DNA from 4 places in the Peribacillus sp. NPDC097225 genome. Region 4 is predicted to be linked to each of the others. Evidence: riboswitches for the same ligand, from Rfam matches in the RefSeq annotation. Region 4 holds a riboswitch; each other region holds the start of a gene.

Region 1 (7,459 bases), on a different contig from region 4:
TGAACATTCAATTCTTGTGAAATTTCCAAGTAGGTCTGCCCGCCCATATACAAGTCCACGACTGTACTTTCCAGGTCACTAAGGAGTTCCGTTAATTTCAGTTCAATTTCACTGAATTCTTCTAATCCTATTAAAATGGCAACCGGATCCATCTGCTTTTGCTCAGGAACGACATCAATAAGAGCTTGCTCCGATTCCCCTTGGTAAATAGGTCTAAACAGTGAAACATAGGTATTCAAAGGGGAATGCTTTTGTCTAGTGGCCGCTTTGACGGCAGTGATAATTTGTCTAGTAATGCAAAGTTCAGCAAATGACTTAAAGGAAGCCGAATTTTTGCAATCTCGATAATCCCGGATAGCCTTATACAGTCCAATCATGCCTTCTTGAAAAACATCTTCCTTATCTCCACCCGTTAGAAAATACTTCATTGCTTTAGTTTTGACAAGACCTTTATACTTCGTAATTAATTGATTCAGTGCCTCATCGTCACCATCTTGAAATTTGCCTATCAATATTGCATCTTCCATTTGTGTAGGGTTTTCTACTTTTTCCTTATCGAGGATCATACTCATTTTTATTCCTCCACTCACTTAGTTGAGCACCAAATAACTACAAGGTTGCGTTTTAGCTTCAAAATATTGGTAGAGCCTTATAATATTATAGTATCTCAGCTACATCATTAAAGATACCCTTAAATACCGACATTTTCCAACAATATTATATATTACCAACTAGTAAATAGGAATATTGATTTATAAATTGTTTCATTTTATAAAGGTATTTATTCACAGTGTAATAGAATATTTAGAAAGAACATAACCCGGATTGAGATGTGCGGATATGCCGGGCTATCTAAATCTATAAAAAAAACCTCGAAATAGTATCGAGGTCCCTTTTGTTCATGATCTAGTTTCTATTTGAATTCCTTTTTACTGGATCCTTCCACCTGTTCAGTTGGGTCACCCCAGCATTCAACATTCTTCAATCCCTTAATGTTACTTACATGAAAAACGGGATTTTTGCCATCTTTCTTTTGCTTTTGATAATCAGCAAGTGCAGCGAAAGCTATTTTCCCTAGCAAGGCTATGGCTATCAGGTTTATGATGGCCATTGATCCCATCAGCAAATCTGCTAGATTCCATACAAACTCGAGCGAAGCCATTGATCCGAAAATGACCATTCCAACGACTGCTGCACGATAAATATTTATCCAAATTTTCTTTTCATTAATAAAACTGATATTGGATTCTCCATAATAGTAATTTCCAACAATCGAGCTAAACGCAAATAACAGGACAATAATGGCGAGAAAAATACCAGCCCAAGATCCTAAGCTCTCGCTAAGGGCATTCTGCGTGAGAACAATTCCATCCGTTTCTTTTGATGAGTATAGACCGGAAAACAAGATGATAAAGGCCGTCGAGCTACATATGATGAGCGTATCAACAAAAACGCCTAGTGATTGGATCAGACCTTGTTTTACCGGATGGGTGACATCTGCCGTAGCACCCGCATTAGGAGCACTCCCCATTCCAGCCTCATTTGAGAACAAGCCACGCTTGATTCCGTTCATCATGGCTGCACCCAGTGCCCCACTAGCAATCTCCCTTAATCCATCGAATGCACTTTCAAAGATTAATGCAAGAACACTTGGTAACTCGGTTATATTCAATAGGATGACAACTAAAGCTACTAACACATAAGCTCCTGCCATGATTGGCACGATGACTTCAGACACTTTAGCAACCATCTTAATTCCGCCAAAAATGATAACAGCCGTTATGATTGCCAAAATTAGTGCGGTGATCCATTTATCTACACCAAAGGATGCTTGGAATGCACTTGTAATCGTATTGGCCTGTACAGAATTGAAAGCAAGTCCAAATGTCAATGAAATCAAAACAGCAAACGTGATACCCATCCAGCGTGCATTTAATGCTTTTTCCATATAATAAGCTGGACCACCACGGAAGGCTGCTCCGTCTTTGACCTTGTAAATTTGAGCTAAAGTGCTTTCAATGAAAGCAGAGGCAGATCCAATCAATGCGATTAACCACATCCAGAAAACAGCTCCCGGACCACCAGTCGTGATGGCTATAGCCACACCTGCCAGATTCCCCGTTCCTACCCGGGAAGCCGTACTGATGCAAAAGGCCTGAAACGAAGATACGCCTTTCTTATCTGCCGTAGCACCTTCCCCTAGTAACCTAATCATTTCTTTCACCATTCTAAATTGTACAAATTTAGTACGAAAAGAAAAATAAATGCCCATTCCAATTAATAAAATGATCAGTATAGAGGACCATAATAAATCATTTGTTTCAGTAATAAACTTTTCTACTATCTCCATTTTTAAACGAACCCACCTCTAATTATTTCATTACAATACCTTTAGAGTTCCCGCTTTTACAAAATAGTAAACACTTAAGAATAAAGATATCTCCGTTAATTGTATTTTATTATACTATTTTAATATTATTGAAGAAGGATATTAGTTTTTTGGAACATAAAAGAATTAAAGATTTCATCCACACTTTCCATTCGAAGTCACTTACCCTAAAAAAGCCCTGGCGACAATGCTCCAGGGCCAACATTCATGATTTTACATTCATGATTTTACATTCATGATTTATTGATACTCTTCCACCCATACTATTTTTATTTCTTCTTCGAGAATCGGGGAAAACCTATTAAAATGGCTATGATTCCTGAAATCCCGATTAAGACCGGATAGAAAGAATAGGGTAGGATACTGATAGGAGAGATGTGTGCAACACCGGCAGCTAAAAGTAGTTGTGCCCCGTATGGCAATAATCCTTGAATACTACAAGCGAAAACATCGAGCAAGCTGGCAGATTTCCTGGGATCAATTTCATACTTTTCGGCAATATTTTTTGCAAGTGGACCAGCAATGATGATGGATATGGTATTGTTTGCCGTTGAAAGATTCGTTAAAGCAACCAATCCCGCGATGCTGAACTCAGCACTTTTTTTTGATTTGCTTTTTTTCGTCACGAGGTTCAGTAGGTAATCTATTCCGCCGTTATGTTTGATAACCGAAACCATGCCTGCAATCAAGATCGCTAAGAAGGAGATTTCATACATCCCAGCCATTCCATCTCCTACTTTTTGAATAACCTCCATTGCATGATAACTGCCATCCGCTAAACCGATTATTCCAGCAAAGACAATGCCGATAGAGAGAACCAAGAATACGTTGATCCCCGCCAATGCTGCCACTAGAACACCAAGGTAAGGTAGAATTTTGACCCAACTGTAGGCTTCTCCAGAAATTGTAGCTTGTTCACCCATCGTCAGAAAACCAAGGATAACACATGTAATTACCGCAGCAGGTAAAACAATAAAAAAGTTCACTTTGAATTTGTCTTTCATTTTCGTTCCCTGTGTACGTACAGCTGCTATAGTCGTATCCGAAATGAAAGAAAGATTATCACCGAACATTGAGCCACCAATGACCGCAGCCATGGAAAGGGCAACTGAAATATCCGTCTGTTCACTAATTCCTACTCCAATTGGTGCTAAAGCCACTATCGTTCCCATACTTGTCCCCATAGATAATGAGATAAAGCAGGCGATAATAAATAACCCCACCATTAATAGATTTTGCGGAACGATCGAAAGTGCTAGATTCACCGTAGATGCTACGGCTCCCATCCCATTTGCCACTTCCGAAAAAGCCCCAGCCAATAGGAATATGACAACCATCAACATAATATTTGAATCCCCGGCACCTTTACAAAAGATTTCTACTTTGTGATTGAATGATTCCTTTCGATTCATTGCCAGTGCCACAGCAGATGCAATGGCAATGGCAACAATCACTGGAAATGTGTAAAAATCTTTTGTAATCACACCTGAACCTATAAATAATATCAAAAAAACGATAAACGGCGTTAAAGCCCATGGATTCCCTTTATTGTCTAAACTCATGATGTACACCTCTTTATTATTTTTGCATGGTATTGGATACTCTTTTTGGACTCTCTAAATTTTCCGGCATCCCTTCATTTTAATATAAGCATGATTATAAAATAGTAACAAACCATCAAGAACAGATTCCTATCCTATGAGTACAAAAAGACCTCTTCCGTTTTAATACAAGAAGAGGTCTTTTAATCTATAAACACTCCTCTTATCTTTCAGGTCAATCGCCTGCTGGATTTGGCACAGCACTCTAAATAAGTCTGCTGCCGAGACATCTTCGGGCCAGTCCCTCAGTCTCTCTTGATAAGAAGTAAGAAATATTCATTTTTTTAAAGCAAATATAAGAGTACAGCATTTTAAGAGTTTTCGCAAGGTAAAGTATTAAAGATTTTTATAAACTTATTGAATGCATTACTTTTTAGCTTTCGGGGCCTAAAGGTAGCTAGTGTGAAAGCAAGTGATACTTTACTCTTCTACACTGATGGGTACCACTTTGCCATCTTCTACCGCTCCGACAACGACTTTTGCTGCGAATCCACCATTTTCGTCAATCGAAGGTATATTGTAAATTTTCTGTTCAGGTGCCGTGTTTGTCAGCCCATCCTGCATATGTTCACGGATGGCTTTCACATCCTCGACTGTTCCTGCCGCTTTCATTGCCTCCACAAAGGCATACATAGCAATGTAATTCAACCCCACTTCAGAACTAGCATCTTCCTTATAAATTTTTTTATATTTATCAATGAATGCTGGTGCTGCTTCTTCATTGGAGTCGATAAGCGGAAGCACACCAATCGAACCTTCCAATGTTTCGTATGAACCGGCAATTGGCTTCATTTGATCCAGTTTCGCCTGGTCCATGATAATAAAACCGCCTTTAAAACCTAGTTCTCTTGCTTGTTTTGCAACCTTGGCCGTAGGCTCCGACGCCCCACCGATGAAAAGGACATCAGGCTTTTCTTTTAAAGCATTTGTAACAGTCGTGAAGAAATCCGTTTCTTTAGAGAAATCAATTGAGGCATTATACACGACTTTACCACCCTGCTTTTCCCAATGTGGTAGTAGGTTTTCCGCCCAGTCTTTCCCGTACTGGGAAGATGGTGGCAATGCCGCGATTTTTTTGCCGAAGTTTTCCATTGCATACGTAGAAAACGGTTCAATATACCCTTCATAATTTGGCGGGATCCTTACCGTTAATGAATTTCCGCTTTCCGTGATAGCTGGTTCACTCGAATAGGCACCGATGATAAATTTCTCTTTTTCGTTAAAAACCTGTAGGGCCTGTATCCCCCCGCTATGAGGAGTGAAAATAATCGGAGTTTTGTATTCCTGGATTAAACGTTTAGCATTTGAACCCGTTTCATTCGGTAAGTACTTATCATCCAATGAAACCAGATTGAGCGTATATTTTTCCCCTTCCACTTCGAATCCACCGGCATCGTTTATTTCATTTACAGCCATCTCCATACCATTTAACGTTCGTTTTCCATATAAGGCTGCTGCTCCACTCAAAGGGCCGCTAAAACCGATATTGACAACATTCTTCCCTTTACCGGCCTTTCCTCCCCCACTTGATGCAGGGCTGTCTCCCTTGTTACACCCCACTAGTGCCGTTAGGACGAGTAATAGCATTACAAAGAATACACTCAACTTTTTCATAAAAATCCCCCATTCATTTTTAAACTCTTATGCTCCGATATAGGCTTTCCTTACTTCATCGTTAGACAATAATTCTTTTGCGGTCCCTTCAACGACAATTTCCCCATTTTCAAAAACATATCCTTTATCTGCAATGCTAAGAGCAGCATTCGCATTCTGTTCGGCTAGTAGAACGGTTATTCCTTCCCGGTTTATTTCTTCGATGACTTGGAACATCTGTTCAACAATCAAAGGAGCGAGGCCCACAGAAGGTTCATCTAGCATCAAAAGCTTCGGTTTAGACATCAAAGCCCTGCCAATGGCCAGCATCTGTTGTTGTCCACCACTCAAGCTGCCGGCTTCATCATGGAGTTTTTCTTTTAAAATAGGAAATAAATGATAGACATTTTCCAATGAGGACTTGATTTCCATCTTTTTTTTTCGATGTACGTAAGCTCCCATCTTCAAGTTTTCCTGGACAGTCATCTGAGGAAACAGTTTCCGCCCTTCTGCACATTGCACGATTCCAGCTTGGACATTCTTATCCGGAGCCCTACCTCCGATAGCCAGTTCCTCAAAATGAATTTCACCCTGAGCCAGCTTGCTTATTCCGCTGATAGAACGGAATGTCGTGCTTTTGCCTGCCCCGTTCGCCCCCAATAGAACGACAATTTCTCCCTTTTCCACTTCAATATTCACTTGCTTAATCGCAGTGAAGCTCCCATAACATACAGTAACATCAGTTAACTTAAGCACTAGCACTACCTCCTAAATAGGCTTTAATAACCGCCTCATTCCCCCTGATTTCTTTTGGAGTGCCCTCAGCAATCTTTTCCCCGTAATTCAGGACCATGATATGGTCAGCTAAGTTCATGATCATATGCATCTTGTGCTCGATCAAGCAAATCGTGAAGCCCGATTGATTCAACTCCTTGATCAGTTCTGTAAGCCCTTCTGTTTCATCAGGGTTTATACCGGCAGCCGGTTCATCAAGAAAGATGATTTCCGGATCCGTCGCAAGGGCAAGGGCAATCGCCGTCCTCTTCTTTTCCTCTTGAGAAATACTCGAGACCATCTTATTTGCCGCATCCATTAAGCCGACAATTCTCAAAACTTCCATCGCTTTATCACGACAGGCCTTTTCCTCCCGTTTTAACCTCTTCGTCCTTAGGATAGCATCTACCAAATTCGATTTAGTGCGAAGCCTATGCCCTACAATCACGTTATCCAAGATGGTGGATTGTTCAAAAAGACTAGTCGTCTGGAACGTTCTTGCTATGCCAAGCCCCGCTATTTCATTGGCAGGAAGCTTCGTGATGTCTTTCCCTTTGAAGAGGACTGCTCCAGAACTTGGACGATGGAAGCCGCTGATCAAGTTGAAAAACGTAGACTTCCCGGCTCCATTAGGCCCGATAATCGCATTGATCTTTCCTTTTTCAATGGTGAAATCCACATTTTTTACAGCTGCCAATCCCCCGAAACTCTTTGTTAAATTCTTCGTTTCGATAAACATCTTCATCCCTCCTCCGCATTAACCGGAACGTCCTTACTCATAATCAGTTGTTTCTTATCTCTTCGTTTAATTTTCCAATCAAAGAATGCACCCGAAATACCGCGTGGATAGAAAATTATGATCAACGTAAGTAAAGGTCCAAAGATCAACATTCGATACTCTTGGAGAAATTGTAGATTCTGGGATAGTATGACGAGAAGCAAAGTTCCAACCAAAGGTCCCGATAGAGTTCCTATTCCGCCGACCAGTAGATACATCAACAAGTCGAACATTATGGCCGTAGACCCGATATCCGGTCCGATAAACCGCACGAATGAAGCATATAAGGCACCTGCCAAGCCTGCAAAAAATGTAGAAAGAACA
Region 2 (7,459 bases), on a different contig from region 4:
CGGGGGCGGTGGCTGTCATGGCTCTTGAGAGGGTACCATCAGATATTCGTGCTGCAGGCGGTGTGGCAAGGATGGCCGATCCAAGGATCGTGGAGGAAGTGATGAAAGCTGTTTCGATCCCAGTGATGGCTAAAGCAAGGATCGGTCATATTGTGGAAGCGAGAATCTTGGAATCCATGGGAGTGGATTACATTGATGAAAGTGAAGTACTGACTCCAGCCGATGAAGAATATCATATTTTGAAAAGCGATTATATAGTACCTTTTGTATGTGGTTGCCGGGATTTAGGGGAAGCCTCCCGACGTATCGGCGAAGGGGCCTCGATGCTTCGGACGAAGGGAGAACCTGGGACAGGGAACATTGTGGAAGCTGTACGGCATATGAGAAAAGTTCAATCTCAAATTCGTAAAGTATGCATGCTGAGCGAGGATGAATTAATGACTGAAGCAAAAAATATTGGTGCTTCTTATGAAGTTCTGAAGGAAATCCGGCGCACAGGGAAATTACCTGTAGTAAACTTTGCAGCAGGTGGAATTGCGACTCCTGCAGATGCCGCCCTGATGATGGAACTTGGGGCAGACGGTGTATTTGTGGGCTCAGGAATCTTCAAATCGGAAAATCCCGATAGATTCGCTGCTGCCATCGTACAAGCAACTACATACTTCACCGATTATGATTTAATAGGCAAGTTGTCTAAAGAATTGGGAAGCGCGATGAAAGGAATTGATATTTCTAAGTTGGCCCCAGCTGAGAGAATGCAGGAGCGTGGATGGTAAACATGGTAACCATAGGTGTTTTAGGTTTGCAGGGTGCTGTAGATGAACATATGAACCAAATCAAGGAAGCCGGTGAGCATGCGATATTAGTTAAGAACCCAGAACAGTTAAAGGATATCGATGGCCTGATCATTCCGGGTGGAGAAAGCACCACTATGAGAAAACTAATGGACCATTATGGTTTCATGGAGCCGATTACGGCATTTTTCGAACAAAAAAAACCGATTTTCGGTACTTGCGCAGGGATGGTATTAGTGGCAAAGGAAATGGTTAGTTTGGAACATCCCCATCTTGGTTTTATCAATATTACAGTGAATAGAAATGGTTTTGGTCGTCAGAGGGAAAGTTTTCAAGCACCCCTTATAGTTCAAGGAATGGAAGAACCTTTCATGGGTGTCTTTATCAGAGCACCTTTTGCCGTTGGCGTAGGTGAAGATGTGGAGATATTAGCAAGTTATGACGGGAAAGTAGTGGCGGCTAGACAAGAACAGGTTCTTGTCAGTTCGTTTCATCCAGAACTGACCGGTGATCAACGATTTATACAACTTTTTTTAAAAATGGTGAAAGACTCAATCAATAGAGTTGAAAAGCTTTAAAAATCCTGCCCTAACGGGGCAGGATTTTTAGTCAATGGCATAATACGATACTTATTAGTGTTTCAAAAATATAAATTCCAATTAAGTTACTTGACTTTTATTTTTCTGATAATTAAGATAATTAATTGAAGTTGCTTAACTGGAAAGGACCCAGATCCTTTGCAGATTTTACATACAGGAGGAATAGATATGAGCGAAATTATAATTTTATCAGGCAGCCCTGCTATACCATCAAGAACAGATATTTCATTAAAATATATCCAAACGTTGGTGGAAAAAGAAGGATTTACAACGGACTATCATTCTATTACCGAGTTTTCTGCAAACGACTTATTCCAAGGTCGTTATGATAGCGAGGATATTCTAAGACTTTCAGAAAAGATTAAGCAAGCTAATGGTATCATTATTGGTTCACCTGTCTATAAGGCATCTTATACAGGAGTGTTGAAAGCTCTAATTGATTTATTACCCGAGGGCGCGTTTAAGGATAAGCCAGTTTTGCCCATAATGGTTGGGGGAAGCAACAGGCATTTATTGGCTATAGATTATGCGCTGAAACCTCTTATATCAATATTAAAAGGGGAACCGATGCAGGGGTTATACTTTGTGGATAAAGAAATCGATAAGCAGAATCCAAAACATCCGATTAAGGAAGTGGAATTACTTGATCGTACAAAGAGTCAAGTAAAGGAATTTGTAGAAGCCATACAAAAAAGAAGAAATTGATGATTTCTTCTTTTTATCTTGACCCTTCCCATCAACGAGTTAAGTTATAGGCTACTTTAAAGGTTTATTCAAGCTTGTTCAGGATGAATGAACCTTTTTTACTGGCTTAACAAATCACTGTAACAAACTTGAACTATTTGTGTATAATAATTGAAGTTAAACCAAAATATTAAACCAAGTTAATTTATATGAAAACTCCATTGACAATGATTTGATATGTGTTAATATTTAAAATAATAAAACTTATCAAGAGCGACGGAGGGATTTGGCCCTTTGAAGTCCAGCAACCTGCATCATGAATGCAAGGTGCTACATCCAACAAAATGTCATCATTTTGGAAGATAAGGTAAATAAGATTACCTTATCAATCTTTCCATCTTGGCATGGAAGGATTTTTCTGATTGATTTTATTAATTTGGGGGAATTCATTTACAAGCTGATCATCTTACGACAAGCTAGTCGACGAGTTTTCTTAAAGGAGGAATAGCCTTGGAAAAGGAAAATCAGCTGGGGGAAATATTTGAAAGGCTGCAAGAAATGCTAAAAACTATGAAATATGGATCCATAACCCTTATCGTTCAGGACGGTAAGGTTATACAAATGGAAAGAAACGAAAAATTGAGAATTAAATAAATGGACTGCTGACTAGAAAACTAGAGGTGGATTTAGCTGATATAAATAGGAAACTATTGGTTAAAGCCGCCTTTTTCATTATAAGAAATGGTGTTTCAAAGGCTTTCAAAGATATCTGCTGTACCATAGGGTGATTCTTAAAAGGGGGTATAGAGTTGGCAGAGCTAGTGGACTATGAAAATATTGATACAGCGACATTACCTTCGTTCCCGGAAGATAGCGATACAAAAGGCGCGTTAGAAGTATTGGAATGGGCAAATTCAGAGTACGGAGATAAACTCATTTATGCCTGTAGTTTTGGGATTGAAGGAATTGTACTGACAGATTTGCTGGCAAAGGTTAATCCTTCCGCCAAAATCGTATTCTTGGATACGGATGTTCATTTCGCTGAGACTTACCAATTAATCGAACAAGTGAAAAATCGTTACCCACGGCTTTCCATTGTAATGAAGAAACCGGAAATGACATTGGAAGAACAAGCCGCTGAATTTGGTGATGAATTATGGCTTCATGACTCAAATCAATGCTGTAACATCCGCAAAATTACGCCGCTCACTGAAGTATTATCAACAGCGACGGCTTGGCTCTCGGGACTGCGCAGGGAGCAATCGGAAACCCGTGCATTGACTGAATATATAAACAAGGACAACAAATTCAAATCTATCAAAATTTGTCCGCTCATTCATTGGACATGGAAAGATGTATGGCGTTATGCGCATAAAAATGGCTTACCATATAATGTGCTTCATGATAATGGATATCCAAGTATTGGCTGTAAAACATGTACAGCACCTGCCATTAATGCTGATGATCTTCGTTCAGGACGATGGCAAGGTGCCCAAAAAACAGAATGCGGATTACATTTATCATAATTATAAAAAATTCAGGGGGAAATCAGCATGACCATTAGCTTGCCGCACGGAGGAACATTAATCAATCGCTTTGAACCAGACTATGATTTAACTAAAATAGAACAATCCGTTGAAATTGATGAAATCTCATTAAGCGACTTGGAACTTATAGGGACTGGAGCATACAGCCCCATTGAGGGATTCTTTTCAAAAGAAGACTATCAAACAGTAGTAAAGGATATGAGGCTTAGCAGCGGGCATGTCTGGAGTATTCCTATTACATTACCACTTTCCGCTGATGTGGCAAACGCTCTTACAATCGGGGAAGAAGTAAAGTTAACTCATGAGGGCCAAACTTATGGAGTCCTTGCCGTTTCCGATATATTTACACCTGATAAGCAAGTGGAGGCAACTTTAGTTTATCAAACGGATGATGAGAATCACCCAGGTGTAAAAAATCTATATAATCGTGGCGATGTATATGTAGGTGGTAAAATCAAGCTTATTAAACGGATCGAGCGTCCATTATTCGAGGATCATTATTTAGACCCAGTTGATACCCGAAAAACATTTGAAGAAAAAGGGTGGAAAACGGTTGTCGGTTTCCAAACAAGAAACCCCGTTCACCGTGCCCATGAATATATTCAAAAAACAGCATTGGAGATAGTGGATGGATTATTCTTAAACCCATTAGTTGGTGCCACGAAGTCCGATGACATTCCTGCTGACGTTCGGATGGAAAGCTATAAAGTATTACTTGAAAAGTATTATCCAAAGGACCGTGTCTCACTTGCGGTATTCCCAGCAGCCATGCGATATGCAGGACCTAGAGAAGCGATTTTTCATGCAATGGTTCGTAAAAACTACGGATGTACTCACTTCATTGTCGGACGCGACCATGCAGGTGTGGGCGATTATTACGGTACGTATGACGCACAAAAGATCTTCGGGAACTTCACTTCTGATGAGTTAGGGATAACATTATTATTCTTTGAACATAGCTTCTATTGTAAAACATGTGGGAATATGGCTTCTGCAAAAACATGTCCGCATGGTAAAGAAGATCACGTCATCCTTTCTGGGACGAAGGTTAGGGAAATGTTACGGAATGGGGAAATTCCACCAGCGACTTTCAGCCGCAAAGAAGTAATCGAAGTATTGATAGAAGGGCTTAAGAAGAACGAGGTATATAACTAATTATTGTAAGTTTTAGAAGGAGGATCCTCATGAGTAAAAGTACTAATGTAACTTGGCATGATGCATCGGTAACGAAGGAACTTAGACGGAAGCAAAACGGTCATGAGAGCACGGTGATATGGTTTACCGGGCTTTCAGGTTCTGGGAAATCAACGATCGCCAATGCTGTTGCAAAAGAGTTGTATAATCGGAATATCCGAAATTATGTTTTGGATGGGGATAATATCCGTCATGGACTTAACAAGGATTTAGGCTTCTCAGAAAAAGATCGCACAGAAAATATTAGACGGATTGGAGAGGTATCCAAGCTCTTCGTGGACAGTGGTCAATTCGTATTAACGGCATTTATATCACCTTTTCGTGCAGATCGTCAAATTGTTCGGGACCTGCTTGGAGAAGGCGAGTTTATTGAAGTGTACATAAAATGTCCACTTGAAGAATGTGAAGTCCGTGATCCAAAAGGTCTTTACGACAAGGCGCGTAAAGGTATCATTAAAAATTTCACTGGAATCGATTCTCCATATGAAGAACCGGAACATCCGGAAATCGTATTGGAATCCAGTCAGTTTAGTGTAGAAGAGTGCGTCGAACAGGTTATAGACTATTTGACAACAAAGAGAGCGATTTAACCTAGGGGGAAAAGAAATGGTGTACGAGAAGATTTGGGCGGACAATCCAGCGCTTGCCAAAAACAAAATGGAAATTCGGAAACTGGAAAAAGATGCTTTGAAGATTTTTGACGATATTCCTCATTACGCGGCAAATGGATTCGACTCCATCCCTAAAGAAGAATGGGATGTGTTCAAATGGGCAGGTCTTTACTTACAACGTCCTAAAGAAGCTGGTTATTGGATGATGCGTGTTGTGATTCCAGGAGGGATTCTCACATACGACCAACAGATCACCCTTGCAAATATTGCTAAGGATTATGGCCGCGATGTCTATGACATCACTACACGGCAAGCTATACAATTTCATTGGTTGACGATAGAGCAGGTCCCTGATATATTAAATCGTCTAGATCAGGTAGGATTGACAACAGCGGGTGCTTGCGGAGACATAACACGGAATATTATCGGCAACGCTCTAGCTGGAATCGATCCAGATGAGTTATTCGATACGCGGGAAGTCCTTACGGATGTATTTGAATACTTCAGAATGAATGAAGACTTTTCGAACCTTCCACGTAAATATAAAATGTCAGTCAGTGCTAATATACATAATGCTTCAAACGCCGAAATCAATTGCGTTTCCTTTAATCCGGCAACAAAGGTCATAGATGGGCAAGAAGAAGTCGGCTTTCATGTGAAAGTTGGTGGGGGTCTATCCTCAGTCCCTATGCTGGCACAAGAACTGGATTTATTCGTTTTACCTGAGAAAACGGTAGAAGTGGCTGCAGCGATCACAACGATTTTTCGTGATTTCGGATACCGGGAAAAACGCCACCGTTCACGTTTGAAGTTTCTTGTTGCTGATTGGGGCCCTGAACAATTCACGGAAAAAGTACTGGAATACACTGGGCCGCTACCTGACAAGGGAGAAAGTGCGTTGAAGGAATGGAATGCTGGTTATTTTTACGGCATACATAAACAAAAACAGGAAGGACTCAACTATGTGGGCGTCAATATCCCAGTTGGTCGACTAACGCCCGAAGAGGTTATCGAGTTCGCCGAAATAGCTAAAAGATATGGAAATGGGGAAATCAGGAATTGCAATTCACAAAACCTGATTATTCCGAATGTATCGGATGGAAATCTGGAAGCCTTAAAACAGGAAACAATCTTTGAAAGATTTCCATACGAGCCCAAGAAATTTCTCGGTTACTCCGTTTCCTGCACAGGTATAGAATATTGTAACCTAGCACTTGTTGAAACGAAAAACAGGATGAAAACCATTGCCGAAACATTGGATAAGGAAATTGATCTAGATGTACCGGTAAGGCTGCATATGGTTGGCTGCCCTAATAACTGTGGCCAACGAGCGATTGCTGATATAGGATTACAAGGGATAAAAATGAAAAACCAAGATAAAAAGATGGTTGAGGCTTTCGAAATATACGTGGGCGGAACATTAAATGCTGGCGGAAAATTCAATGAAAAACTAAAAGGAAAAGTGGAAGCGGAACAACTTTATCATGTCTTGAAAGAGCTAATTCTTTATTTTAAAGACAAAAAACTTCCCTCGGAAAGTTTTCTTGAATTTGTTGAACGGGTTGGAACGTCGGAATTACAGAATAAACTGGATAATGTCTTAGCGAGCATGATTGCTGTTTAAAAAGAGGTAAAAAAATGATGAATCTTTATCGCTTTGAAGTTACAATTAAGAATGAATTATGTCATGTCATCATTGCCGCAGATTCAGATGAAATGGCTTTCCAGCTTGTCGATATCGAGCTGGAAAAACGGTTTTTGAAAATGCCGATGGTTAATGACGTATCATTATATGAAAAGAAACAAATTAAAAATGGAGCAGGTTTCGTTTTATCGAATTTCGAAACAGTACTCTGAGGAAAGGCGGATTGCAAAATGGGGAAAGTATATCTAGTAGGAGCCGGTCCCGGAGATCCAGATTTAATTACAGTAAAAGGGTTAAGATGTATTCAGGAAGCTGATGTTATTTTATATGACCGCCTTGTAAACAAAGAGTTGTTGACTCATGCCAAAGATGGCGTAGAATTGAT
Region 3 (7,459 bases), on a different contig from region 4:
ATCTCACTGATTTTCTTTGAATATATTCAATGTACGAATTCTTTCTACCGCTTCTTGGAGTCTGTCTTCTGAAGTGAGAAGTCCCACCCTGACGTATCCTTCACCAAATTCACCGAAACCATTTCCTGGTGCAACTGCTACATGGGCATGTGCCAGTAAATGATCTGCAAAGCTCGCTGAAGTATATCCTTCAGGGACCTTTAGCCAAGCAAAGAAGGAAGCATCTGGAGCCTGGACATCCCATCCAATGGATCGTAACCCTTCGATAAATACATTTCGTCGTCCTTCGTACATGTTCACGAGTTCCTTCACACACTCTTGTGAATCCAGTAAAGCGCATGCCGTGGCTTCTTGTATTGCGGGAAAAAGGCTGACGTAAAGATGATCCTGCAATAATTCAAGCGATTCGATGACACTCTGGTTGCCAACCGCAAAGCCAACCCTCCACCCCGCCATGTTATATGTTTTAGAAAGGGTGTAAATTTCTATCCCCACTTCTTTTGATCCTTCTGCTTGAAGGAAGCTTACCGGTTTTTTCCCATCGAACCCAATTGCACCATATGCGAAATCATGGACCACACATATCGAGTGTTCTTTTGCCATGGAAACCGTTTCTTCGAAGAATTCTGCTGACGCCGATGCTCCTGTGGGATTATTGGGATAATTCAAGAACATCATCTTCGCTTTGTCAAAAACCTCTTTATCTATTTCCTTATAATCGGGAAGAAAATCATTTTCTTCGGTCAAGGGCATAATTTCCGTTTTAGCTTGGGCTAACGCTACACCTGACAGGTAATCTGGATAGCCCGGATCAGGCACTAAAATTGTATCGCCTGGATTCAACAAGCATTGCGGTAATTCGACTAGACCAGCCTTTCCACCGAAAAGAATCGCCACTTCCGTTTTAGGATCTAGCTTGACGCCATATTCACGTTCATAAAAGAGGGCCGCAGCTTCTTTTAAATAGGGAAGCCCCCTAAAAGGAGAATATTTATGATTCATGGAATTTCCTGCTGCTGTCTGCAGGCTCTTCACGATATGTTCAGGAGTCGGTTGGTCTGGATTTCCCTGCCCAAGATTAATGACATCCTTGCCTTCTGATGTTATGTTATTAACTTTTTCGACTAAAGAAGCAAAAAACTGCTTTGGAAGCTCTTGAAGAAGTCTGGATTTTTCGAATTGCACCATCTTTGCACCTTCTCTGAAATTTCTTGAAATTATAGTCACAAATGATATATGTTTATCTTAATCTTGTAAAGTACTTTTTTACATATGGAGGTTTTAAATGATGAAATGGAAAATCGCCTGTTTACAAATGGACATTGCCTTTGGACAGCCAGATATAAATTTTCAGGTGGTAGAACAATGGATTGAAAAAGCTGTACAGTCTAAACCGGACATCGTCATGCTGCCGGAACTATGGACAACCGGCTATGACTTAACGAGATTACATGAAATTGCAGACGAAGAAGCAGAACAAACCATTACCTTTCTAAAAGCCCTTGCAACAAAACACCGAATTAACATAATCGGTGGCTCGATTGCAAAGAAAACTAAGGAAGGCATCTATAACACAATGCTCATCATCGATAAAGAAGGCAAACTGGTTAAAGAATATGATAAACTCCATCTGTTTCAATTGATGGATGAACACCATTACTTACAACCTGGCAAAAAAGACGGCTTATTCTCCCTCGATGAAAAGATTTGCGCCGGATTCATTTGCTATGATATCCGGTTTCCGGAATGGCAACGAGCCCATACGGTACGAGGTGCGGAGGTTATCTTCGTGACCGCCGAGTGGCCAAAGCCTAGGCTCCATCATTGGAGGGCACTGTTAATCAGCCGGGCAATCGAAAATCAAGCCTTCGTTGTGGCTGTGAATCGTTCCGGTTCTGACCGCAATAATCATTTTGCCGGACATTCCATCATCATCGACCCATGGGGAGAAATCATTTGTGAGGCTGGTGAAGAAAAAGAACTTCTACTCGGCACCCTTGACTTAGAAAAAGTAGGAGAAGCAAGAAATAAAATACCCGTTTTCGAAGATCGGCGGCCCGATTTTTATTAATTTCCCATTGACAAACTATTTGAAATATTGATATCATTCATTCAAGATTAATTTTCTGAAAATAAATACAATACTCTTATCAAGAGCAGGCTGAGGGATAAAGGCCCTATGAAGCCCAGCAACCGACTGTAATACCATTGTGAAATGGGGCGGGAATTCCGCCGGATTATATCCACAGAGCACGGTGCTAAATCCACCAGAAAGAATTCTTTCTGGGAGATAAGAGGTTCGAAGTGAAGCTTCTGCCTCTTTCTATGGGAAAGGGGCTTTTTCATATTTTTTAATGTACTTGGAGGGATAACAATGACTCAACCATCAAATTTCAAGCTATTGACAAACGAAACGGCAATTGACCTAACGAAGAAACTTGGGTTACTGCATTCAGATGACTCATTACTATGTAATGAAATCGGTGACGGAAATTTAAATTATGTTTTTCACGTTACAAATCCCGTAACAAATAAAGGAGTCATCATCAAACAAGCAGTTCCTTACGCAAAGGTTCTTGGTGAAAGCTGGCCATTGACTTTAAAAAGATCGGCTATCGAAGCAAATGCATTAATTCAATTCAGAAGCTATTGTCCCGAACTTGTCCCACAAGTCTATTATTCTGATGAACAGCTTGCAATCACCGTCATGGAAGATTTATCACACTTGAAAATCGCCCGGACCGGATTAATTGAAGGAGATCATTTCCCTCTATTATCCAAACATATTGGTGAATTTGTTGCAAAGACCGCTTTTTATACGTCTGATTTTCATTTGGAACCGGCAGCGAAAAAAGAGGTTGCCCGGAACTTCACGAATCCAGAACTCTGCAAGATTACTGAGGTTTTCATTTTCACGGATCCTTTTTTGGAGGAACATCCAGGCGAGTTTGAGCTTGAGTTGCTGGAGGCTGCCAAGTCTATATGGAAAGATGCTGATTTAATACTGGAAGTGGCTAAGTTAAAACAAAGCTTCGAATCCGAGCAGGAGGCCCTTCTTCATGGCGATTTACATACGGGAAGTATATTTGCAAGTGATACAGAAACAAAGGTAATTGACCCTGAATTCGCTTTTTATGGTCCTGTTGGATTTGACCTTGGACAATACATGGCGAATCTCCTATTCCAGGCAGTAACACGCGAGGCCACTGGGAAGGAAGAAATCTTTACTCATCTTCAGGAATTTTGGAATACATTTGAAGAAACATATACAAACCTGTGGAATTCTGAAAATAAAAGTCCTTACAGTAAGATCGAAGGTTATCTTCCATATGTACTCAACAAGTTTAAAGGTGATGCATATGGCTTTGCAGGATGTGAACTAATTCGAAGAACCATTGGCCTATCTCATGTTGCTGATTTAAATGGCATTGAGAATAAAGAAACTAGAATTACAGCTAAAACGGCTACCTTGAAAATCGGGGCCCATATAATCAAAAATCGGAAAGAACTGAATATTTCAGCAGTGATAGAAGCCGTAAAGCAATATACATTGCCTTCCTATTCAGCCCTATAAGGAGATATACATATGACAACTACAACGCCACTACCCTATTCCGTCCAATGGAATGATACCCATATTACCTTATTGAATCAACAGGCCTTGCCATCAAAAATAGAATTCATTGAACTTTTTACGGTTAAAGATGTATATGACAGCATCTTGACCTTGAAGGTCCGTGGTGCCCCCGCTATCGGGCTAACTGCAGCATTTGGCGTTGCTCTTGGTGCAATCCAGGAAAATACCACGGATTTATGGCAATTTAAACACAATGTCACGAAACATGTTACTACACTCGCTTCTTCAAGACCAACAGCGGTCAACCTTTTTTGGGCACTGAAAAGAATGGAGAGTACTCTACAAGCAGCCAATAGCATAGCTTCAGCCAAAAGCGCTCTTGTTGCTGAAGCAAAAAAGCTATTTTCAGAGGATGTGGAGATGTGCCGAAAAATTGGTGAATACGGATTGTCTTTATTCAACGAGGGTGATTCTATTTTAACCCATTGTAATGCTGGGGGGATAGCCACTGCACGGTACGGAACTGCCCTCGCACCTTTCCACCTGGCCCAGGAAAGATCCTTTCCTATAAAGGTCTATGCCTGTGAAACGAGACCTGTCTTGCAAGGGGCACGACTCACCGCATGGGAACTTATGCAAGCTGGAGTGGACGTTACATTAATCTCGGATAATATGGCAGCCCACACCATTCATCATAAAAAAATCGAAGCCATTATAGTCGGAGCAGACCGTATTGCGGCAAACGGTGATACAGCCAATAAAATTGGTACATTGGGTTTGGCGATATTAGCTAAGCATTACGATATTCCTTTCTATGTAGCAGCACCATCAAGTACATTCGATTTATCTCTCGAGTCGGGTATCTCCATCCCAATCGAAGAAAGGAATGGGGATGAAATCACTTCTATACAAGGAGTCAGGATAGCACCAGAAAATGTGAAGACATTCAATCCTGCTTTTGACGTTACGCCCCATTCTCTTATTACAAGCATCATTACCGAAAATGGCATCATTTCACCTGATTACAGGAGTAATATCCCGCTTGTTGTAAAATGAAATTATTTATAAAGGATTGATCAAGGGGCTGTCCCAAAAGGTGTAATTACACACCGAAATTGAATAAATAGTAAAAGGCAGAAACGTTGATTTAACAACATTTCTGCCTCTTTATTTTTGCGAAATCCACTGGAATAAGGACTTATTAGACAGCCCCTTCATTCTTTTCACGATTAACCTTGGAAACCCATTCAGTTGCTCCTGTTATATTTATTCTGACGAGGTTCTTTTTGATAGATATAATCGCAGAATTTAGTCAGATTGGCATCTAGCCTTCTTTGATTTTTCTGCCGCTTTTCGGTAGTAATTATTCTTAGCCTTGTATGAAAGTTCATGTTCCTCAAGCAGGGTTTACCGCTCGTTTTCTTCAAATTCTACTTCATCATGGATACCCTTCCATTCCCCACCCATTGGTACTTCTTCCATGGTCACCTTATGGATTACACACACACCTAAGTCAAGCATACGAAAAACGGCCCATCAGCAATAAATGCTTGCTGATAGGCCGCTTGTTTTTATAAAAGATTATTTGATTTTCTTTTTCAATACTTCCACCGCTTTTTTCACTTGAGTATCATTTTTAAGGATTTTATCCCTAATGACTTCCATCAATTTAACGGTTGTATCGTCTTTAATGACACCTGTTTCTTTGATCTTATGATCCTTTTGGAATTCCTTGACCGCTACCTTTGTTTCTTCATCGAAATACTTATCCACTTTTCCTGGATTATACCCGGCTTCTTTCAGCATTTTCTCCGCTGCTTCTACTTCACTCGAGGAATCCGATACTTTCAATCCTTTATCAGGAGAGATATATGGAAGATTGGCATACTCGGGAAGCTTGACTTTTATATCCGGTTCAATCCCTTTTTTATGGATCCAATTGCCTTTCGGAGTCAGCCATTTTTGTGCTGTATACTTAAAGTTGGAACCATCATCAAAGTCTGCGGCTTTTTGCACGGTCCCTTTCCCGAATGATTTTACCCCTACAAGCTGAATACCCGCAGATTCACTAACAGCGGCGGCAACGATTTCAGATGCACTTGCACTTCCATCATCAATTAATACGACCACTGGTAGCTTCAACTCACCATTATTCTGGGATTTATAGACTTCTCTTTTTCCTTTTCGATCCTCGACCTGAAGGATGACTTCCCCATTCGGGATAAATAAGTTTGCCATCGCGATCGCTTGGTCAAGCAATCCACCCGGATTTCCACGTAAGTCCAATATTAGGCCTTTCATCTTTTCTTTATCCATGTCTTCAAGTGCCGTATTCAGCTCTTCCACCGTATGCTCAGAAAAACTTGTAACCTGCACTTTGGCAATCCCATCATCAAGCATCTCTGAATAAACCGTTTCAATCGGAATGGTATCACGCTTAATGGACAAAGTAATCGGTTCCTTTTCACCCGCCCTTGAAATGGCAAGTTCCACTTTTGTTCCCTTTTTCCCCCTGATTTTCAAGACAGCTTCCGAAGAACTTAAGCCATCAAGGCTTTTGCCATTGACACTTAGTATAATATCATTAGGCCGGACTCCGGCTTTTTCAGCTGGTGATCCTTTAATAGGGGAAACCACCATGATCTGTCCATCCTTCTCTTGGATTTCAGCACCTATTCCTTCAAAGGAAGAAGAGATGCTCTCATGGAAACTGGAGGCTTCTTTCTTATCCATATAAGAGGAATAAGGATCATCCAACGATTCTATCATTCCATTTATAGCTCCATCCACGAGCGTGTTCTCATCGATTTCTTCATAATAATTATCTTTGATCGTATCATATGTAGAATATAACTTTTCAAATTCAGGATGATTACTCGGTGCAAGTGACTCTACTTTTTCATCGCCAAAGGTCAACGCGATTGTAGTTATCCCTGCTGTCAAAAATATGAGTAAGAAAATCCCCATAATAAACGTAAACTTTTTTATTTTCACAATTTTGCCTTCATCTTTGGGCTGTTGTTGATTTTCTTCTTCCACTGAAGCCTCACCACTTTCATTCTTCATGACAATATTAACTAATACATCCTATTTTATCAGCTTTCTAGCAAATCGGAAAACTTTAGTTATCAAATTTTTTGAATGATATGTAAGTGCCTACCATCTTGCTCCAATCCAGCTTTCTTATAGAGACCAATTCTTTATCCACATTCTATTTACGTGCAAAAATACGGACTCCGTGGAATAGAAGAAACTAAATATCTTAGTTTCTTCTATTCCTGGCTACCCGTAAATGATAACGTTTATAGTCAGTCTTGAATCGCTGCCTCTAAAGAAACCTCAATCATCTCATTGAATGTTATTTGGCGCTCTTCGGAGGTTGTTTCCTCACCTGTTAAAAGATGGTCGGAAATCGTTAAAACGGATAATGCTTTACGACCAAACTTAGCAGCAAGTGTATATAATGCAGCCGATTCCATTTCTATAGCAAGGATTTGGTACTTGGCCCACTTTTCCAATTCACTATTATCATTATAGAATTGATCTGCGGTAAATACGTTTCCGACTTTCAATTGCAACCCTTTGTCCACCCCTGCATCATAAGCTTTTTTCAATAAATCAAAATCAGCAGTAGGAGCAAAATCAACGCCACCGAATGTCATGCGGTTCATTTGTGAATCTGTAGAGGCACTCATAGCCAGGATTACATCTCTGACCTTCACATCTTTTTGAATGGCACCAGCTGTCCCAACCCGGATAAGTTTTTGGACATTATAGCTATTCATCAATTCATTTACATAAATCGAAATCGAAGGGACACCCATTCCTGTACCTTGAACGGAAATACGTTTTCCTTTATAAGTTCCTGTATACCCAAACATA
Region 4 (7,459 bases):
TAATTGTGCTCAATCAAATAGTAGCCAAGGCTATTTTGATACGGTATATTAAAATAATACAGCAAAATTATCCACTTCGGAAAGGAAATGATGAAAATTGATTATTTATCCATTCAAAGGCATGGAACCAGAAATTTCCGAAAGCGCCTATCTTGCTGAAAATGCCGTCGTGACAGGCGATGTCAAAATCGGTGATGAATCAACGATCTGGTTCAATACCGTCATTCGCGGCGATGTGGCACCCACCATCATCGGGAAAAGAGTAAGCGTGCAAGATAACAGCGTACTTCATCAAAGTCCCAATAACCCACTGATAATCGAAGATGAAGTGACCATTGGCCACCAAGTCATTCTACATAGCTGCAAAATTCGAAAGAGAGCCCTCATCGGCATGGGTTCGATCATCCTTGATGGAGCGGAAATCGGTGAAGGTGCCTTCATCGGTGCAGGGAGCCTTGTCCCCCAAGGAAAGGTTATCCCGCCGAACACCTTAGCCTTTGGAAGGCCGGCCAAAGTCGTTCGTGAAATTAATGAGGAAGATCGCCAGGATATGGATCGCATTGTCCGGGAATATGCTGAAAAAGGACAACTCTATAAACAGGCTGACCGAATAAAGTAACACCAATCGTATGATTACAAAAAAACGCTTAGCTAAAAATAGGATTCCTTGAATTATTCCCTAGGAAGCCATATTTAATCCTATTTTTGCCCATCAAAAAAGGTGCCTTGCATTAAAGCAAGGCACCTTTTCTCATATGATTTACGCTTTAGCTTGTGTTTTTAAAGCTTCTGCTTTATCCGTACGCTCCCAAGGCAAATCAACATCTGTACGGCCGAAGTGACCATATGCAGCTGTTTGCTTGTAGATTGGGCGACGTAGGTCAAGCATCTTGATGATACCAGCTGGACGTAGGTCGAAATTCGCCTCTACCAATTCCACTAGCACCTCTTCACTTACTGTTCCCGTTCCAAATGTATCGATTGAGATGGATACAGGCTTAGCCACGCCGATTGCGTAGGCCAATTGCACTTCCGCTTTGTCAGCCAGGCCGGCAGCCACGATGTTCTTCGCAACGTAACGAGCGGCATATGCAGCAGAACGGTCCACTTTTGTTGCATCTTTACCAGAGAAAGCACCGCCGCCGTGACGAGCGTATCCGCCGTACGTATCAACGATGATTTTACGGCCAGTAAGACCAGCATCCCCTTGAGGTCCGCCGATTACAAAACGGCCAGTCGGGTTGATGAAGTATTTCGTATCTTCATTGATTAAGTCAGCCGGTACGACCGCATTAATCACATGTTCTTTTAAGTCGGCTTGAATTTGTTCAAGTGTCACTTCAGGATCATGTTGTGTGGAGATGACGATTGTGTCTACACGTACAGGTAGGTTATTTTCATCATATTCAACCGTTACCTGCGTTTTTCCATCAGGACGTAAATAACTTAGCGTGCCATCTTTACGAACTTGAGAAAGACGGAATGATAGCTTATGAGCCAATGAAATGGGAAGTGGCATAAGCTCTTCCGTTTCATTGCACGCGAATCCGAACATAAGACCTTGGTCCCCTGCACCGATAGCATCGATTTCCTCATCGGACATCGTACCTTCACGTGCTTCCAATGCTTTATCAACACCCGCTGCAATATCAGCAGACTGCTCATCGATCGAGCTTAGCACGGCACAAGTCTCGGCATCGAAACCATATTTCGCACGAGTGTACCCGATACCTGCAATCGTATCGCGGACAATGCGTGAAATATCCACGTAAGCCGATGTTGTAATTTCTCCAGCAACAAGTACAAGACCTGTCGTTACACTTGTTTCACACGCAACGCGTGCATTTGCATCCTTAGCTAGGATTGCATCTAAAATGGAATCTGAAATCTGATCACAAATTTTATCCGGATGGCCTTCTGTCACAGATTCAGAAGTAAATAGACGTTTCTTTGACATCTTATTTCCTCCTTGGAAGTTAGTATGTTGTAGGCATGAGCCTGATCTTTTACGGAACTCGTTTCCCTTATTAGTTTCAATCATAGACACAGAATTAATGAATAAAAACACAAAAACCTTCCCTGGCAAATGAGGAAAGGTTTAAAAATTCTATCATCTATCCTTTCACTCTTATCGTTCAAGGGTTTTTTACCTTGCTCAGGTTAGCACCATCACCACTATTCCTTGAAGGTTCATCGCTTTATTTTCGGCGATTGACCTTGGAGTCAAGTTCAATATGGCAGGTTGCTGGGTTTCAAAGGGCCTGTCCCTCCACCAACTCGGGATAAGAGAATCCGTACAATTTAAGATACTATCGTATTTAGTCTGAATTTGTCAATGTTTTTCTAAATAGAACATTTTTCCCCAATGAAAAATAAAAAAAACTTTTTATCTGGCACAGCCGGACTATAAATAGTATTCTTAAAGAGTGTAAACTAAGAAGATAAGACCATTGACTTACAATGGATAAATCGGACAAAATGAACATACCATCCGAACCCCTATATTCATCCCTTTTTCAGATACATAAATGGTTGTTCACTTCTTTTCTTCCTATTATAAATGAAAAGGTACACTAATCCTAAAACGGGACTTCACAAAGACTTGTGGCAGCAATCGTTTTTCACACCCTAGATTCACTTCATCCAGATCGTCTCCCGATTCAACCAGATTCAAAAACATCCATCCAGGATGACTCACTGCAAGTATATGCCCGCACTATACATAAGGTTACACTCGAAGTGAGATAATTGATTAATGTGACTATTCCATTTTCATTCACAAAAAAAGTTAAATAGTATAGACTATTTAATCCAATGTGTTATACTAATTGTATTATAAAAACTTAAACAAAGGAAGGTATCTCATATATGAATTCTGTTGACGTTAATGAGTTACACCAATTATTAGCAGGAAATAATGTGCAAACTCAACTCTCAGTTCCTCAATTAGTTGAAAAAGTATTAAGCAGAAATGAAGGCGTTTTAACTTCAACCGGCGCAGTAAAAGCTGAAACGGGCAAATACACGGGCCGTTCACCTAAAGATAAATATATTGTGGAAGAAGCTTCTGTAAAGGACAAAATTGACTGGGGCCCAGTGAACCAACCCATTTCCGAGGAAGTATTCAATAAACTATATAGTAAAGTTGTGGACTACTTAAAGACAAAAGAAGAAGTCTTTGTCTTCAAAGGTTTTGCTGGAGCAGACGAATCATCACGCCTTCCTATCCGAGTGGTTAATGAATATGCTTGGCACAACCTTTTCGCTCATACATTGTTCATCCGTCCGAATGAGGAAGAACTAAGAGGGCACGAAGCAGAATTCACCATCCTTTCCGCACCTAATTTCAAAGCGGATCCAGCAGTTGATGGAACGCAATCCGAAACGTTCATCATGGTATCATTCGAACGCCGTACTATCCTAATCGGTGGAACTGAATACGCAGGTGAAATGAAGAAATCGATTTTCTCAATCATGAACTACCTACTTCCGGAAGAAGAAATCCTTCCAATGCATTGTTCGGCAAACGTAGGTCGTGAAGGCGATGTCGCTTTATTCTTCGGATTGTCCGGTACTGGTAAAACGACTTTATCTGCCGACACGAACCGTAAACTGATCGGTGATGACGAACACGGCTGGTCTTCTAACGGTGTATTCAACATCGAAGGCGGATGCTATGCAAAAACCATCAACCTTTCACGTGAAAAAGAACCACAGATCTTCGACGCCATCCGTTTCGGCGCCGTATTGGAAAATGTCGTGGTAGATCCCGAAACACGCGTGGCGGATTACGATGACAGCTCATTAACGGAAAACACCCGTGCTGCATACCAAATGCAAGCGATCGATAACATCGTGAATCCAAGTATTGCGGGACACCCGAATACAATCATTTTCTTAACGGCTGATGCTTCTGGCGTACTGCCTCCAATCAGCAAACTTTCTAAAGAACAAGCCATGTTCCACTTCTTGAGCGGATACACAAGCAAATTGGCAGGTACAGAAAGAGGCGTGACGTCTCCTGAAGCAACATTCTCTACATGCTTCGGTTCACCTTTCCTACCACTTCCTGCTACACGCTATGCTGAAATGCTTGGAGAAAAAATCGACGAGCATGACGCAAAAGTATACCTGGTTAACACAGGATGGACTGGCGGAGCTTATGGAACTGGAAGCCGTATGAAGCTTGCTTATACTCGTGCCATGATCCAAGCAGCACTTGAAGGTGAATTAGCCAACATTGAAACCGTTCAAGATGATATCTTCGGCTTGAACATTCCGGTTCATGTTCCTGGTGTTCCTGATGAAGTGCTTCAACCAATCAAAACATGGGCAGACCCTGCTGCATACACAAAATCAGCAAAAGACCTTGCCGCTCAATTCCGTGCAAACTTCAAGAAATTCGGTAGCGTACCAAACGAAATCGAAGAACTTGGCGGGCCGATTGCATAATAAAGATAGGAAAAAGGACCAAGCGAAAATCGCTTGGTCCTTTTCTTTATCATCAAAGCAAGAATGCATAGTCCCTGGATATCCTCCTCTTCCCCACATTAGCTTTCTACGCGCACACCCCTTGGCTATCCCCATCCCCTTCCTCCTATTTCATGTGACAAGCCGCATTGCAACAGAAAAAACCCGAACGACTAAAACACCGTGGGAGTGGTGTTCATCGTTCGGGCTCTTCATCGTGTTCCTAAATCTTGAAATGGCTTACTTCCTTCTGTAGGTTTTCGGCCAGGATTGCTAGTGATTGGGCGCCTGTCGTAATCTGTTCATTCGCCGCTAGCTGCTCTTCTGTGGCTGCACTTGTATCATGTGCCCGTTCAGCAGCGCTCACCGCAATTTCCTTTACGGAAGTGGCCCCTGCTGCCACCTCTTCGGTCATGGCTTGAATGTCTTCGATAGCATTGGATGCCGACTCTATCCGTTTTCCCACTTCACCGACTGCCACTTTGATCTGGTCGAACACCTGCAAGGAATTCTCCGATGCAATGAGTCCATCTTCGGCTTTCTTGGTTCCCATCTTGATGGATTCCACCCCTTTTTTGGTCGCATCTTGAATCATGCTGACCATGTTTGCAATCTCTGAAGCGGACAATTTCGATTGCTCAGCCAGTTTCCGGACTTCATCTGCCACGACCGCAAAACCCTTTCCATGATCCCCGGCACGGGCAGCCTCGATCGCGGCATTCAATGCCAGTAAATTGGTTTGGTCGGAAATGTCCGTAATCAAGGCTGTCACTCTTTGAATATCACTTGAATGGCTCGTCATCATTTCCATGATTTTCGCCGAGTCCTGAATGGTGGAATTGATATGATTCATTTCCTTTGTCACCGCATTCATGCTGGATGATCCCTCACGAACTAGCGAATTCACCGTTTCAGCAGATTGAAGCATGTCGACATTGCTTTCCGTAACTCTCCCGACGGCTGCAGCCATTTCATTCATGGAATCCACCGAATTTTCAATAATGACCACCTGCTGATTCGTTCCTTGCATATTATCCTCTGCCGTTTTAGCAACCATCTCCGAAGAGGCAAGGCTTTCCTCGGAACTGGCCGACATTTGCTCCGCTTGAACGGCTAACTGGCTCGAAGAATCCCTCATACTCGAGACTATCGACTTCAGTTCATTAACCATTTTGTTGAATGCACCGGCCATTTCCCCAATCTCATCCTTGTTCCTGACCTGTATGCTTTCCACCTGGAGATTCCCTCCAGCAACCTCACCAATAGCCGCAGTGAGCTTGCGGACCGGGCGGGTAATGCTGCGACTCAGGACAGTCGGCATTACGATACTAAGTATGAAGCCTCCGATGATGACCAACGTGATGAAGCTCAGCATATCCTTCACCAAAGCATCAATCTCTTTCCTTTTCTCTTGCATATAAACCTTCTGGTTGTCACTTAACTGTATGGCTTTTTCGATGATTATTTCTTCTAGTACACTGGTCTCTTTCGCAATGACCAAAGCTTCCTGTGTTTTCTCTTTCTGGACATTATTGATTATTTCTTCTGAAAGTTCTGTATACTTCCATTTTGCTTTATATGCCTCTTCCAGTAAAGTCCGATCTTCTTTCTTTTCTATCGTCTTTTCTAACTCTTTATAGGCACCTTCAAACTTATCATTCTTCTCGGACCGGCCTTCTAAATACTTGGCATCTCCATAGATCATATATCCCCGAATATCGTTGGAGTAATCTTGCTGATTGATGATCAGGTCATCCACAAGTTGAGTCTTTTTCACGCGATTATCCAATAAAAACGTATATTGTTTATTAAGATCATCGATAATCAACAAATATACAGTTCCAATGGCCAATAAAAATACAAGTAAAGATAAAAAACTACCCCATAATTTTTTTGATACAGTTAATTTCATATAGCATCCCCCAAGTCGGTTTTCTATCTTCTTTGACCATCATATAAGAGTATAAAGTCCTATATCCATTTTACCATATTCTACATAATATTTTGTCACTTCAAGGAAAAAAAAACCTAATGCTCGCTAAAGAGTCATTAGGTTTCCTCGTCGAATCCATATCACTTTTTCCTTTTTAGACATAACAAAACCCCACCTCTACTATTCGTAACGGGTGGGGTTTCTATAAGGCTTCCACATCGGCTAGATCCATCTACAAGAACACGTCCTTTTCAATTTAAATGGCTAATTTGCTGTATTCGTCTAACTGATCCTTGGTTAAATGTTTGATGAAATGGTGAAAGTTAATCGACTCGATTCCATATCTTTCGCAAGTCATTAAATAGGTTTCATACGCTTTAGTATACATATTCATTTTACTTTTCCTCCTCTGTTATATAACAAAATATTTATTGTATTAATAATATATAACAGAGTTAATCATTCTGTCAATATTTTTTCAGAAATTTTAAAAAAACAAAAAAAGACCACCGAATAGGTGATCTCTAAATTCCATGACCTCTTTTACCAAAAAACGTACCTTCTCTTTTCAAATAAAGCAGGATGGTACAGAAAATGACTACTTCTGATAAAGGAATCGACAGCCATGCCGCATTGGTTCCGAATAGGAAAGGAAGGGTTACCAGGAATATGAGCATGAAGAGAAATTCCCGGCCAATCGTGATCCAGGCTGCCATCTTGACTTGCCCGACCGATTGAAAATAGGTCATCATGACGAAGTTGACCCCCATCAGAATATACCCGCCAAAGAAAATCCGAATGCCAATTGTCGCAAGTTCCTTCACGTCTTGTGAAAAGTCTCCGAATAAAGCAACTATATACGGTGCCGTCACTTGTCCGAGTAAGGTAATGAATACCCCCGCACCGATGGCCGTAAAAATGGCGATGCGAACCGTCTCGCGTTTTCGCTTCTCATCTTTTGCTCCATGGTAATAGCTAACGAGCGGTTGGATGGCCGACCCGATGCCAAGAAACATCAATAGCATCACACTGTGGGCATAATTGACAATGGAAAAG

The links. Region 4 has a riboswitch for S-adenosylmethionine ahead of metK (methionine adenosyltransferase). Riboswitches for the same ligand answer to the same signal wherever they lie in the genome.
Region 1: another riboswitch for S-adenosylmethionine. It lies ahead of ACIQXH_RS07330 (Na+/H+ antiporter NhaC family protein); the one in region 4 lies ahead of metK (methionine adenosyltransferase).
Region 2: another riboswitch for S-adenosylmethionine. It lies ahead of ACIQXH_RS06515 (YezD family protein); the one in region 4 lies ahead of metK (methionine adenosyltransferase).
Region 3: another riboswitch for S-adenosylmethionine. It lies ahead of mtnK (S-methyl-5-thioribose kinase); the one in region 4 lies ahead of metK (methionine adenosyltransferase).

Annotation. Positions count from the first base shown of each region.
Region 1 covers NZ_JBIWDJ010000002.1:302,312-309,770, forward strand. The annotation lists gene sigH (RNA polymerase sporulation sigma factor SigH) at 1-572, opposite strand, end outside; gene ACIQXH_RS07325 (alanine/glycine:cation symporter family protein) at 914-2,350, opposite strand; gene ACIQXH_RS07330 (Na+/H+ antiporter NhaC family protein) at 2,659-3,951, opposite strand; SAM riboswitch class I at 4,151-4,255, opposite strand; gene ACIQXH_RS07335 (ABC transporter substrate-binding protein) at 4,411-5,610, opposite strand; gene ACIQXH_RS07340 (ABC transporter ATP-binding protein) at 5,632-6,339, opposite strand; gene ACIQXH_RS07345 (ABC transporter ATP-binding protein) at 6,332-7,096, opposite strand; gene ACIQXH_RS07350 (branched-chain amino acid ABC transporter permease) at 7,099-7,459, opposite strand, start outside.
Region 2 covers NZ_JBIWDJ010000002.1:124,697-132,155, forward strand. The annotation lists gene pdxS (pyridoxal 5'-phosphate synthase lyase subunit PdxS) at 1-776, shown strand, start outside; gene pdxT (pyridoxal 5'-phosphate synthase glutaminase subunit PdxT) at 779-1,372, shown strand; gene ssuE (NADPH-dependent FMN reductase) at 1,562-2,098, shown strand; SAM riboswitch class I at 2,339-2,446, shown strand; gene ACIQXH_RS06515 (YezD family protein) at 2,615-2,731, shown strand; gene ACIQXH_RS06520 (phosphoadenylyl-sulfate reductase) at 2,899-3,603, shown strand; gene sat (sulfate adenylyltransferase) at 3,631-4,779, shown strand; gene cysC (adenylyl-sulfate kinase) at 4,809-5,408, shown strand; gene ACIQXH_RS06535 (nitrite/sulfite reductase) at 5,425-7,053, shown strand; gene ACIQXH_RS06540 (DUF3906 family protein) at 7,068-7,286, shown strand; gene cobA (uroporphyrinogen-III C-methyltransferase) at 7,305-7,459, shown strand, end outside.
Region 3 covers NZ_JBIWDJ010000001.1:81,159-88,617, forward strand. The annotation lists gene ACIQXH_RS00370 (pyridoxal phosphate-dependent aminotransferase) at 4-1,188, opposite strand; gene ACIQXH_RS00375 (carbon-nitrogen family hydrolase) at 1,289-2,071, shown strand; SAM riboswitch class I at 2,145-2,297, shown strand; gene mtnK (S-methyl-5-thioribose kinase) at 2,369-3,574, shown strand; gene mtnA (S-methyl-5-thioribose-1-phosphate isomerase) at 3,587-4,633, shown strand; gene ACIQXH_RS00390 (lmo1851 family serine protease) at 5,159-6,616, opposite strand; gene deoD (purine-nucleoside phosphorylase) at 6,886-7,459, opposite strand, start outside.
Region 4 covers NZ_JBIWDJ010000011.1:40,946-48,404, reverse strand. The annotation lists gene ACIQXH_RS19245 (gamma carbonic anhydrase) at 101-619, shown strand; gene metK (methionine adenosyltransferase) at 761-1,957, opposite strand; SAM riboswitch class I at 2,126-2,289, opposite strand; gene pckA (phosphoenolpyruvate carboxykinase (ATP)) at 2,869-4,452, shown strand; gene ACIQXH_RS19230 (methyl-accepting chemotaxis protein) at 4,694-6,382, opposite strand; gene ACIQXH_RS19225 (hypothetical protein) at 6,660-6,797, opposite strand; gene ACIQXH_RS19220 (MATE family efflux transporter) at 6,928-7,459, opposite strand, start outside.